Regions from separate parts of the Bradyrhizobium sp. USDA 4504 genome, predicted to be linked through region 3. Evidence: riboswitches for the same ligand, from Rfam matches in the RefSeq annotation. Region 3 holds a riboswitch; each other region holds the start of a gene.
The links. Region 3 has a riboswitch for cobalamin ahead of ACVMB1_RS07055 (DUF1636 family protein). Riboswitches for the same ligand answer to the same signal wherever they lie in the genome.
Positions count from the first base shown of each region.

Region 1: it holds a riboswitch for cobalamin, as region 3 does, so the genes downstream of both, ACVMB1_RS41755 (ribonucleoside-diphosphate reductase subunit alpha) here and ACVMB1_RS07055 (DUF1636 family protein) in region 3, are expected to answer to the same signal.
Region 2: it holds a riboswitch for cobalamin, as region 3 does, so the genes downstream of both, metE (5-methyltetrahydropteroyltriglutamate--homocysteine S-methyltransferase) here and ACVMB1_RS07055 (DUF1636 family protein) in region 3, are expected to answer to the same signal.
Region 4: it holds a riboswitch for cobalamin, as region 3 does, so the genes downstream of both, ACVMB1_RS29245 (TonB-dependent receptor) here and ACVMB1_RS07055 (DUF1636 family protein) in region 3, are expected to answer to the same signal.

Region 1 is NZ_JBSSGV010000001.1:8,894,421-8,897,626, forward strand. It holds gene ACVMB1_RS41745 (nodulation protein NolB) at 1-72, shown strand, start outside; gene ACVMB1_RS41750 (class I SAM-dependent methyltransferase) at 251-1,207, shown strand; cobalamin riboswitch at 1,610-1,824, shown strand; gene ACVMB1_RS41755 (ribonucleoside-diphosphate reductase subunit alpha) at 1,986-3,206, shown strand, end outside.
Region 2 is NZ_JBSSGV010000001.1:625,513-628,718, forward strand. It holds gene ACVMB1_RS02625 (hypothetical protein) at 479-742, opposite strand; cobalamin riboswitch at 1,255-1,454, shown strand; gene metE (5-methyltetrahydropteroyltriglutamate--homocysteine S-methyltransferase) at 1,557-3,206, shown strand, end outside.
Region 3 is NZ_JBSSGV010000001.1:1,632,000-1,635,205, forward strand. It holds gene ACVMB1_RS07045 (cobyric acid synthase) at 1-381, opposite strand, end outside; gene cobO (cob(I)yrinic acid a,c-diamide adenosyltransferase) at 393-1,046, opposite strand; cobalamin riboswitch at 1,083-1,294, shown strand; gene ACVMB1_RS07055 (DUF1636 family protein) at 1,389-1,763, shown strand; gene cobW (cobalamin biosynthesis protein CobW) at 1,760-2,794, shown strand; gene cobN (cobaltochelatase subunit CobN) at 2,794-3,206, shown strand, end outside.
Region 4 is NZ_JBSSGV010000001.1:6,195,038-6,198,243, reverse strand. It holds gene ACVMB1_RS29250 (CobW family GTP-binding protein) at 1-781, shown strand, start outside; cobalamin riboswitch at 1,009-1,204, shown strand; gene ACVMB1_RS29245 (TonB-dependent receptor) at 1,313-3,206, shown strand, end outside.

The DNA.
Region 1 (3,206 bases), 7.3 Mb from region 3:
CAGGTTTCGCTCATCTCCAAGGGCGCCGGCGCCGTCAGCTTATCTCTGAATAAGCTTCTATCGGTGGGCTGAGCGGGCTGATGGTTTCTTCGCACAACAGCAGGATCGCTCGCGCCGCGACGCGCAGAGGGGGGTGATGCGCTTGTTCACTTGCCACTTCTGCTACCGCATCGGCGGATGTAAGGGCCTACACCCTATATAACCAAAGTGCAGGCGGGTACGAAGGCAACAGCCGTCGAGCTGCTTGCAAATGAGAGGAGACATTGCGTTGCGGATAGATTTCTCGCGCATCAATCGGTCTAAAGCTGCATTCCACGATATTTATGCTTCGGATGATCCGAGGGCATATTTCTCGGTCCTCGGAGACCTGGATTATATGATACCGGACGTGGCTGAGCCGGTTGTGCGCCAAATACTGGCAGCGAAAGCTTCGGCCACCGGCCTCAAGCCCGTCGTGCTCGATGTTGGTTGTTCGTACGGTATCAATGCAGCGGTGCATCGCTTTCCGCTGACCTTCGCGGGCTTGCGTCACCGCTACGCCCGGCGTGAGATGAGAGCGATCAGCTCTGAGACATTGGTGAGTCTCGATCGCAGTTTCTATGCAGCCTGGCCTGATGTCGGGTTGGCACGCTTTATCGGCCTCGATGTGTCGGCAGCGGCGGTCAGCTATGCGAAGAATGTTGGCCTTTTAGAGCAGGGCATTGTCGCTGACCTTGAAAAGGAGGCGCTATCGATGGACAGCGCGCGCATTCTCCGCTCCGTGGATGTTATCATGTCGACCGGATGCATCGGCTACGTTACCGAGAAGACGTTCGGCGAGATTCTCGATGCGGCAGAGAAGCAACCATGGATCATCTCCTTCGTGCTACGAATGTTCCCATTTGAATCGCTCGCCGCGACGTTCGCAAACCGTGGTCTTGTGACAGAACGTCTTGCCGGCGCAACGTTTATCCAGCGTCGCTTTCGCGATGCTGAAGAATTTGAGAGCTGTTTGGCCAGCTTGGCGGCCCTTGGCGTGGATGCCACCGGCCTCGAATCGGAAGGGCTGTTTCACGCCGATCTGATCTTGTCTCGCCCCGAGGCGGATGCGCGCGCCATGCCTTTGGAAGACATTGTCACTGTCGCCAGCGGCAGGGGACGGCCGATCGGACCCCGTTACGTTCATGTTGAAAGTAAGGAGGGCTTGCAGGTCGCGCTGGAGCCGTGACAGGCGTGGGACCACTGTGCAGCGCGATTCGGTTCGGGGCTGGATGCAAGGCCATTCCGGTCGACGGCGCGCCAGAGCCGATGTTGTTCGCCCGCGAGTGGATAACGAATTCGTCCAGATGCCATTGGTCGCGGCGAGCAGGAGCGCTGCGAATCAAATCAAGCGTCTGGCCGAATTGCTCCTCTACTGACGCGCCGTTTCTTAGATTCCATCAATGCGACGTGCGAGCCAGGAATTCCCTCGACCTTTGCGCAGGCTTGACGGAAACCGGTAATGCAGCCCAACGGCATATCCAATCACCTGCAGCAGAAGCCGACAGCGGCGACAAAGTCGTCCGAGCTTCGGTATGTTTTTGCGTTTCAATCTGGATCTCCCCAGTTGACCAATCCCGGCGAGTAGTGCCTATGTCTAGCCAGTCACGGTCTTCTGGCCCCAACATTTTGTAGGTCGGAAGCTAAGAGGGAACCCGGTGCGCCGAACGGCTACTCCGGGGCTGCCCCCGCAACTGTAAGCGGCGAGCGGTTGTCATCATGGTCACTGGCGCAGCACAGCGCCGGGAAGGCCGACAGCCGCGGCGACCCGCGAGCCAGGAGACCTGCCGCGACTGAACGAAAGTCCTCGGGCGGGGTGCCCCGTTGGGTCGCTTGCAGCCGGAGACGTTTGACCGGTTTCCTCGCAAGTCATCCGCGCAGTCCCCCCGCCTAACATCGCGGGGTTGCCGATGTCGCCGTCTTACGATTTCGATCAGCATGGTCATCTCATTGAGGAGCCGGCGCGCGTGAGGTCGCAGCCATTGCAGGCAGAGCCCAGCGCGCCTGAGTTGTGTCTTGTGCCGCCGCCGTCGCCGGCCCCGCTGCCGTACCCCCTTGCGCCATCGCCAAAGCCGGCCGATCTCAAGCTCGATCGGACGCGCGACGACCTGTTGACGCCGTTCGGCAAGCTGACGCTGAGCGACCGTTATCTGCTCGCCGGCGAAATGATCCAGGACATGTTCGCGCGGGTGTCTTGCGCCTTCGCGGATGATGTTGCGCATGCCCAACGTCTCTACGATGCGATGTCTCGGCTGTGGTTCATGCCAGCCACACCGGTGCTCTCCAACGGCGGCACGACGCGCGGCCTGCCGATTTCCTGCTTCCTTAACTCGGTGTCGGACTCGCTCGAAGGCATCGTGGGCACCTGGAACGAGAACGTATGGCTTGCCTCTAACGGTGGCGGCATCGGCACCTACTGGGGCAATGTTCGCTCGATCGGCGAGCAGGTGAAGGGCGGCGTTACCTCAGGCATCATCCCGTTCATCCACGTCATGGACGGCCTGACGTTGGCGATCAGCCAGGGCTCGTTACGGCGCGGCTCGGCTGCGGTCTATCTCGATATCCACCATCCCGAGATCGAGGAGTTCCTCGAGATCCGCAAGGCGTCCGGCGACTTCAACCGCAAGAGTCTCAACCTGCATCACGGCATCAACGTAACCGATGAGTTCATGCGTGCCGTAGGCGCCGGCACTGCGTTCGCTCTGCGCAGTCCGAAGACCAAGGAGGTTATCCGCGAAATCGACGCCCGCCAGCTGTGGCAACGCATCCTGGAGAACCGGCTGCAGACGGGGGAGCCTTATCTCTTGTTCATCGATACAGTGAACCGCGCGCTCCCCAAGCACCAGCGCGAGCTCGGCCTCAAGGTCTCAACGTCCAACCTGTGCAGCGAAATTACCCTGCCGACCGGCATCGATCATCGCGACGAGGAGCGTACCGCCGTGTGCTGCCTGTCGTCGCTCAACCTCGAGACCTGGGACCAGTGGAACGAGGAGCCTGGCTTCATCGAGGACGTCATGCGCTTCCTCGACAACGTGCTGACCCACTTCATCACGGTGGCGCCGGGCGTCATGAAGCGTGCCCGCTACGCCGCCTTGCGTGAGCGTTCCGTCGGCCTTGGCGTCATGGGCTTCCACTCGTTCCTGCAGGCCAAGAGCATTCCGATTGAAAGCGTCGTGGCCAAGTCGTTC
Region 2 (3,206 bases), 1.0 Mb from region 3:
AACGTGACGCGAGCACCTGCTGATGTCCCGCGCAAGCAGGCGCTGTCCCTCGATGTCACGCGCCGCTAACTTCAGTGGTCAGCCAAAGCTTCAACTTGCAATGCTGGACCAGCCCAGGAGGAGAAGCCTGGGCAAGCGAGGACTTGCATTCTTCGTGCCAGGCAATAGCAGGCAGTTCGCACCAGATTTGTGCCGCCTTTGTCGACTTCCCGACCTGCGCACCTTATTTATGTTGCCATTAAGCCTATTCGCAGCGACTTTCGTGGCTCATTCCTGTCACGCACTGGATCTCCGAGCAGCGCAGTTTTGAAAGCCTCGCTGCCAGAAGCCAGACGACAATTGAGTGCAGGTTTGCCGCCATCGAACCGGTGTGGTCCGGGGTCGTTGCCGCTGCTGCCAAGGTCGAGAGTGCCTCAACCGGTTGTGCAAGGCGCTTTATGGCCACAACGAGGCGAAGCCGCCCATCAGCGGCGAGCGATTAGGAATTGGCGCTCGCAAGTTCAAAAGTCAGGCAGACGATGGGACGACGACATTCGCCGCTCGCGTGATGGCCCGCTTCGTGACCGGCGTCTATCAGTTCGTCGCCGTAGTCAACATTTGGAAGAGCCGCGCTTCCATGCAGTCGTACCGACCGGGCAAGAAGGCCAAGCCCCTCGGGTTGAGCTAGCTTCGGCTTGAACTGCTCAAAACGTTCGAGAGCATCTGTCTGACGGCCGGGTTCATAAGTGGCCTTGCTATCCACCCGAACAGGCCGACCGCAAAGACGGCAGCAGCAAAGACGCCGAGGGCACTCCAAACAGCCATTTTCATTGCGAGCTACTCTTTTCGTTGGTGATTCACTATGCTTACTTTTCGCAGTATCGCCAAAAAACGTCCGCATGGCGCCTACCAGGATTGGTCGTAGATCAACATGCTCGCTGAGTATGCCGGCGGATTTAGCGTATAGCGCGCCTATTCACACTGGTTGTTGGTGGAGAAAGGGGGACTTATCGAAGGGTGCTCGATGAATGTTTGAAAGCTGGATCGCGTGAAGAGCGTCCTGTCTCGGCACCGTGACCTTCATCGCCCAGGCCGCATTCGTCTCTTCCATGATCTGACACGCGGTCCGACGCCAACGCGCCTCGCAGATGGTCACCCCGATATCTGTGATTGGAGAGTGGCTTCAACGTCGCGATCAAGAGTGGCCGTGCATCGTCAACACGTAGGAGACGTCGCAGCATCAATTTGAGAGGTTGACGGCGGAGTTGTCTTGCCGATAATCCAAGTCGTCGAGGTGCTCCGGTTCCTGCTTGATCCGGAGCTAAGAGGGAAGCCGGTGATGCCGGCGCTGCCCCCGCAACTGTGAGCGGCGAGCCGCTGTCCAACAGAGTCACTGAAGCCTGCGCGGCTTCGGGAAGGCCGGACAGTGGCGATGACCCGCGAGCCAGGAGACCTGCCCCGACAATATGTTCGTCCACGGGCGGGGTGTCCCGGTGGTGCGCCAAGCAGCCGTCGCTCGCGCGACGTCTCCTGCCTGCGTCCGCCATGGCCTTTGCCCCCAACATGGGGTTAACGCTATGTCTCTTCTCTCGCTTCCGGTTGCCACGCTCGGAACGCCGCGCATCGGTCCAAGACGCGAGCTTAAACTCGCGCTCGAAAGCTATTGGGCCGGAAGAATCAGCGAACAGCAATTGCTCGAGGACGCAGCCGGCCTACGTGCGGCGAACTGGGCGCGCCAGAAATCCCTCGGTGTCACCATCATTCCGTCGAACGATTTCTCGCTATACGATCAGGTGCTCGACACCAGTGTCATGGTCGGCGCCATCCCGGAAGTCTATGCCTCGAAAGCCGAGCCTGCTTCTCTCAAGACGTATTTCGCCATGGCACGCGGTTCACAAAGCGGCAGTCAGGATGCGAGTTGCGGTCACGGACCTCGCGGCTATGGCGCACCCGCGCAGGAGATGACCAAGTGGTTCGATACCAACTACCACTACATGGTTCCGGAATTTCATCGGGGGCAGACTTTCAGACTCTCCTCTCGCAAGCCTATCGAGGAGTATGAGGAAGCCAAGGCCCTTGGCTTTCAGACGCGCCCTGTCCTGATCGGTCCGGCCACTTTCTTGAAGCTAGGCAAGAGTGCGGATCCCGCGATCCAGCCACTGTCACTCCTGGATGACCTGATACCGATCTATATCAAGGTTCTGCAGGAATTGGCCAAACGCGGAGCAGAATGGGTTCAATTTGACGAGCCCTGTATGGTCCTTGATCTGGATCAGGGGGCAAAAAAATCTTTGCTGCATGCCTATGACCGGCTCGCCAAGGAAGGGCCGGCCATCAAGATCATGGTTGCCAGCTATTTTGGCCACCTTGGCGACAATCTTCACACCGCCTTGCGCCTACCTGTTGCCGGCCTGCATGTCGATCTGGTTCGGGCGCCGGAGTTATTGGATCAGATCATTGCTGCCGGGCGAAGTGAACTCGTCATGTCACTCGGCGTGATAGACGGTCGCAATGTGTGGCGGACGAATTTGTCGGCGCTGCGCCAGCGGCTCGATCCCGCCATTGCGAAGCTCGGCAAGGATCGCGTACAGATCGCCCCATCCTGTTCGCTGCTTCACGTGCCGGTCGATGTTGAACTCGAAACGGAACTTGCCTCCGATGTCAAGAGCTGGCTTGCGTTCTCGGTTCAGAAGATTCGCGAGCTTGCGACCTTGGCACGGGCACTCGCAGGCGATCAGGATGTTGCCGACGCTCTTGCGGAATCGGAGCGCGTTACCACCCGCCGCGGAACTTCCCCGAAGATCCGTGACGCCAATGTCGCCGTCCGGATGAGTGCGATCAATCAGACCATGCGACGGCGCGTCAGCCCATTTGCCAGCCGTGCCGAGATCCAACGCAAGCGCTTCAAACTGCCGGCGTTTCCGACCACGACGATCGGATCGTTTCCGCAGACCGCAGAGGTGCGTAATGCCCGCGCGGCGCACGCGAGAGGCTCGATGAGCGACGGGCAATACGACAAGTTTCTCAAGGAGGAGACTGCGCGTGTTGTCCGTTGGCAGGAGGACATTGGCCTGGACGTGCTCGTGCACGGCGAGTTTGAGCGCAATGACATGGTGCAGTACTTCGGCGAGCAACTCGCCGGCTTCGCATTTACCAAAAACGGCTGGGTACAATCCTATGGCTCGCGCTGCGTTCGGCCACCGATCCTGTTTGGCGACGTCTCGCGG
Region 3 (3,206 bases):
ATCGGCGCGCTGCTTCAGGCGCGCAAAACTCTCCAGCACCGCGCCCATCAGCGATGGTTTCATGCCGGCATATTCGCGCGCCCGTGCGGTGGCGATCCGTTTGCCGTGCACGATGATCTGGGCGCCGACATCGGTTTCGGGCTTCAGAAGCACTGGATTCATGTCGGTGTGCGGCTCGACGCCGGCGGCGAGCGCCTGCAACGCCTGTGCGCGGCCGATCTCGCCGCCGTCGACGGTCACCGCGGCGTTGTTCGACATGTTCTGCGGCTTGAACGGCAGCACGCGCAGGCCGCGTCGTCTCGCGGCGCGCGCGAGGCCGGCGACGATGAGCGATTTGCCCACGTCCGAGCCGGCTCCCTGGATCATCAATGCGCGCGCCATCGTGATGTCTGTCAGAACTCGACGCCCGGCTGGGCCTTGATACCGGAGCGGAACGGATGCTTCACCAGCGTCATCTCGGTGACGAGGTCGGCAATCTCGATCAGCTCCTCCTTGGCATTGCGCCCGGTGAGCACGACATGGGTCATCGGCGGCTTCGACGTAGTCAGGAACTCGACGACGTCGGCGATCGCGAGGTAGTCGTAGCGTAGCGCGATGTTGATCTCGTCGAGCACGACCATGCGCAGGCTCGGGTCTGCGATCAGCTGCTTGGCCTTTTCCCAGCCGGCTTGCGCTGCCGCGATGTCGCGGGCGCGATCCTGCGTCTCCCAGGTAAAGCCTTCGCCCATGGCGTGAAATTGACAGAGATCGCCGAAATGCCCGGTGAGCAGGCGGCGCTCGCCGGTATCCCAGGCGCCCTTGATGAACTGCACCACGGCGCAGGGAAAGCCGTGCGCCACACAGCGCACGATCATGCCGAACGCGGAGGAGGATTTTCCTTTGCCGGCGCCGGTATGGACGATGATCAGGCCCTTTTCACCGCTCTTGGTCGCCATGATGCGGTCGCGGGCGGCCTTCTTTTTCGCCATCTTGTCCGCGTAGCGCGCATCCGGCGAAAGATCGGTGCCGACGGCGCCGTCTTCAGCGTCCTTTCCATCAGAAGTCATCACATTCCTTCGGCTTGACAAGTGCGAGGCTTGGACGAATGGTGGTCCTGCGTCGGTTCCTGTCCTACGACAGGCGAAGAGGGAATGCGATAGGGCTCCGCTAAATCGGGCCCGAAGCGCAGCCGCCCCCGCGACCGTGACCGGAGAGATGCCCAAGCCACTGATTCCATACGGAGTCGGGAAGGTGGGCATCGAAGGGTAAAACCTGCTCCGCAAGCCGGGAGACCTGCCAACGCAGCATGTTGTGAAACCGGCGGACGGGGTGTTCCGCGACGGGGAACGAACCTGTCCAAAATCGGTTCGTGTGCCTCATCGCTTCCCGCTGTCAATCCAGGAAGGGCGATGAGCGTTACACTTCATGTCTGCATCACCTGCCGCGCCGGCCAGACGCCGGCGGAAGGTGAGCTCGCGCCCGGTGCACGCCTGCATGCCGCGCTTGTCGAGGCCGGCGTGCCTGATGACGTCAATCTGGTTCCCGTCGCATGCCTGTCGGCCTGCAGCCAGGGTTGCTCGGTCGCGCTCAGCGCGCCGGGGCGCTGGTCCTATGTCTACGGCCGACTGTCCGCTGATAATGCCGCGGATGTGATCGCCGGTGCCTCCGCCTATGCGGCGGCGCCCGACGGCATCGTGCCGTGGCGCAGCCGTCCGGAAATCTTCCGCAAGCAATCGCTCGCCCGCATTCCACCTCTTCCCGTCGTGCCGGAGGCCGCAGAATGACCACGCTCGCCAAAATTCCGGTCACCGTCGTGACCGGCTTTCTCGGCTCCGGCAAGACGACACTGATCCAGCATCTGATCCGCAATGCCAACGGCAAGAAGCTCGCGGTGCTGGTCAACGAATTCGGCAGCGAAGGCGTCGACGGCGACATCCTGAAGTCGTGCGCCGACGCCAATTGTCCGGCCGAGAACATCGTCGAACTCGCCAATGGCTGTATCTGCTGCACCGTCGCCGACGATTTCATCCCGGCGATGGAGCAGTTGCTGGCGCGGAACGTGAAGCCCGATCACATCGTGATCGAAACTTCCGGGCTCGCGCTGCCGAAGCCGCTGCTGAAAGCGTTCGACTGGCCGGAGATCCGTTCGCGGATCACGGTCGACGGCGTGATCGCGCTCGCCGACGCCGAGGCCGTCGCCGCCGGCCGTTTTGCGCCTGATCCGGCCGCGGTGGATGCGCAGCGTGCGGCGGACGACAATCTCGACCACGAGACGCCGCTGTCGGAAGTGTTCGAGGACCAGATCGCATGTGCCGATATCGTGCTGCTGACCAAGGCGGACCTCGCGGGGGCGGAGGGGATCAAGGCAGCGAAAGAGGTGATCGCGGCCGAGATGCCGCGCGAGGTGCCGATGTTGCCCGTCGTCGACGGCACGATCGACGCGCGCGTGATCCTCGGGCTCGGGGCGGCGGCGGAAAGCGATCTCGCGGCGCGGCCGTCGCATCACGATGGCGAGGAGGAACACGAGCACGACGATTTCAATTCCGTCGTGATCGATCTTCCGGAAGTTTCGGATGTCGACGCGCTGGTCGCCTCGATCAAGGGGCTGGCGCGCGAGCAGAACGTGCTGCGCGCCAAGGGCTACATCGCGGTCGAAGGCAAGCCGATGCGGCTGTTGGTGCAATCGGTCGGCGAGCGGGTGCGGCATCAGTTCGACATGCCCTGGGGCGCCCGGGCGCGGCAGTCGAAGCTCGTCGTGATCGGCGAACATGCCGACATCGATGAAGCCGCGATCAGGGCACGGCTTGGTGTCTGATGCACGTCGTCTTCCGCGAGAGCCGCGGCCTTGATGAGACCGCGACGCCAAGGGACCTCGGCCAGGATCCGGCCGATCTCGTGGTGTTGTCGTTTTCCGACAGCGATCTTGCTGCCTTCGCGGCCGGCTGGCGGCGCGGCCGTGCTGCGCTGCCGTCGCTGCGGCTCGCCAATCTCGCGGAGCTGCGCCATCCGCTGTCGGTCGATACCTATATCGAGCGGACGCTCTCGCACGCCCGCGGCATTCTGGTGCGGCTGATCGGCGGCGAGCCCTATTGGTCATACGGGCTGGCCGCGGTGCATCGGCTGGCGAAGGAGCGCGGCATTGCCCTGGTGGTGCTGCCGGCGGATGGCCGCGACGATCTGCGGCTCGATGAATTCTCGACCTTGCCGGTCTCGACGCTGCGCCGTCT
Region 4 (3,206 bases), 4.6 Mb from region 3:
CGGCGCCAGCGACGGCGTGGTCAGCCTGAGCAATGGCTGCATCTGCTGCACGCTGGAGGGCGACCTGCTGCGCACGCTCGCCACGTTGCTGCGGCGTGATCCGCGTCCCGAATTCATCGTGATCGAGACCAGCGGGATCGCCGATCCCGCCGACATCGTGCGCAACCTGATGGATCCCGTGATCTGGAAGGAGGCGCCGCTGGAGACCGTGCTGTGCGTGGTCGACGCGACGCAGCCTGCGGCGATGCTGAACGATGCGCTGCTGCGCTCGCAGCTCCGGGCGGCGGATGTGGTGGCGCTGAGCAAGGTCGATCTGACTGACGCCGCTGCGTGCGCCGCGATCCGCGACGCCGTGCGCGCGGTGCGTCCGGCGGCCGTGGTGGTCGATGCCTTGCATGGCGAGGTGCCGGCCGCGCTGCTGTTCCCAGCGGACCTCGATCATGTGTCGGCGCCGCGCGAGACCGCGCCGCGACGGCCGTCGTCCGATCGCTTCGACACGCTGAGCTGGACCTCGGAGCGGCCCGTCGTGCTGCCGCGCTTGCAGCAGGCGATCGGCAGACTGGCGCCGAAGCTGGCGCGGGCGAAGGGATTGTTCGAGACGGTGGAGCAGCCCGGGCGGCTGACCGTGCTTCAACTCGCCGGCGGCCGCGCGACCTTGGCTGCGGGCGGCGTCCCGTCGCCCGGCGTGCCGCGCACGCGCATCGTGTTCATCGCCGAGATGGGTGCGCTGTCGCGCGCGGAGATTGATGAGGTGATGCAGGGATGCGTCGAGGCTCAGTGACGCGAACCTACGTTTCCCGTCATCCTGAGGAGCCGCGAAGCGGCGTCTCGAAGGATGAATCGGCCGCCAGCCGGGCCGTGCATCCTTCGAGACGCGCGTGCCGCGCTCCTCAGGATGACGGGTTGCTTTTCGGCGTCAGCCCTCGACGTCGCTGTGTCATCGCCGCAGCATCACCCGCAAAGCAGGTCTGCGACAATCGCATCGAATTGACAGCTCTGCAGCCAGCACCTATCGTTTTTGCCGACGGTTCCCTTCGGGGATCAAAAGGGAATGCGGTGCGAGGGTAACCCCAATGCCGCAGCTGTCCCCGCAACTGTAAACGGCGAGCCTTTCGTCAATTTGCCACTGGGCCATCAGGCCCGGGAAGGCGTCGACAGGCGATGACCCGTGAGCCAGGAGACCTGCCGTCAGTCGTGGTCACACGCGAGCACATCGGGCGGGGGCGTCCTGGTGGGATCGGAGCACTGCCTTTTTTGGCAATGCGCCAGTCCACGTTCGCGGTGACGTGCCACGTTACCGCGAGTCCTTTTCATGTCTCCGTCCTCTCCCGTTGCGCGCAAATGGCGCCTCGGTCTTCTCTGCTCCCTGTCATCATTGTTGTTGCCGGCCGAAGGCTCGGCACAAACGCCGCCACCAACCAGGCTCGATCCGATTGAGGTCGCGCCTTCCGCTGCGCCAAAGCCGAAGCCTGCGGCGCGCAGCCGTGACATGACCGCTGCGGCGCGGCCACGGCCGAGGCCTGCAACAGCCGGCAACGCCCCGCGCGTCGCGGCGTCGGGCGTACCGGGATCGGCATCGCCGACGCTCAATGCCACCACGCAGGGCGGCACCGGCAGTCGTCTCAACCTGACGCCGCTGCAGACGCCGGCCAGCGTCGAGATCATCACGGCGCAGACCATCGCTGAACGCGGCCAGCATAATGTGCTCGATGCCGTCACCCAGGACGCGGCCGGGTTCGTCGCAACGCCGGCGCCAGGCAATGGCGGCCTGTCGTTCAGCACCCGCGGCTTTGCCGGCAGCAACTCGGTGATGACGCTGTATGACGGCACGCGCTTCTATATCGGCTCCGGCACGCTGACGTTCCCCTATGACACCTGGTCGACGCAGCGCATCGAAGTGCTGCGCGGCCCGGCCTCGGTGCTGTACGGCGAAGGCGCGATCGGCGGCGTCATCAACGTGATTCCGAAGAAGCCGCAGAGCACGCCCTATAACGAGGCCGAGGTTTCGCTCGACAGCAACATGACGCGGCGGCTCTCGGTGGACAGCACCGGTCCGATCAATCCCAATGTGTCGTACCGCATCAACGCCACCGGCAACATGTCGGACAGCTGGGTCGATCGCGACAAGACCTCGAACGCGGTGGTCTCCGCTGCCGTGCGGGTGCAGGCGTCGGACAATCTCGCCTTCACGCTCTCGGAAGATTACGGCGATCGCAGCCCGTCGCGCTATTTCGGCACGCCGCTGATCAACGGCGCGATCCAGGACGCGCTGCGCTTCAAGAACTACAATGCAGCGGACAGCGCGATCCGCTATCAGGACAGCTGGACCCGGTTCAAGACCGAGTGGGACGTCGCCGACGGCATCAAGGTCAACAACACGCTGTATTACCTGACCAGCGAGCGGCACTGGCGCGACATCGAGAACTACACCTGGAATCCGAAGACCCAGCTGATCGATCGCACGAGCTATATCGAGATATTCCACGACCAGAAGCAGCTCGGCAACCGGATGGATACGACCTTCAGCGGCCACGTGTTCGGCCTTGCGAACCAGGTCGTCGCCGGGTTCGACGTCAACCGGATCGACTTCACCCATACCAACAACTCGCCCTATGGCGGCGCGTCGTCGGTCAATCCTTATGTGTTCGATCCCGGATCGTTCTTCGCCACGACGACGGCGACCACGCCGGGCTTCAACGCGATCGTCAATCAATACGCGCTGTTCGCCGAGGATCGGCTCTCGCTGACCGATCAGTTGTCGCTGGTGACCGGGGTCAGGTATGATCGCCCCGAAGTGGACCGCACCGACTACAAGACGCCGGCAAACAGTTTTGAGACGACGCTATCGGGCACTAGCTGGCGCGCGGGCCTCGTTTACGAGCCGATCAAGAACCTCGCGTTCTATGGCCAGTACGCGGTCGGCGTCGATCCGGTCAGCAATCTGATCTCACTGTCGACCACGCAGAAGACATTCCAGCTTGCGACCGGCAAGCAGACCGAGATCGGGGTCAAGCAATCGTTCTGGGGCGGCCGCGGCGAGTGGACGCTGGCTGCCTACGAGATCGTCAAGACCGGGCTCACGATTCCCGATCCCGGCAATCCCACCGGCGGCCTGGCATTGCAGATCGGCCAGCAATCATCCCGCGGGGTCGAAGGATCGATCGGGCTCGCACTGAGCGACGGCTGGCGCGTCGACGCCAATCTTG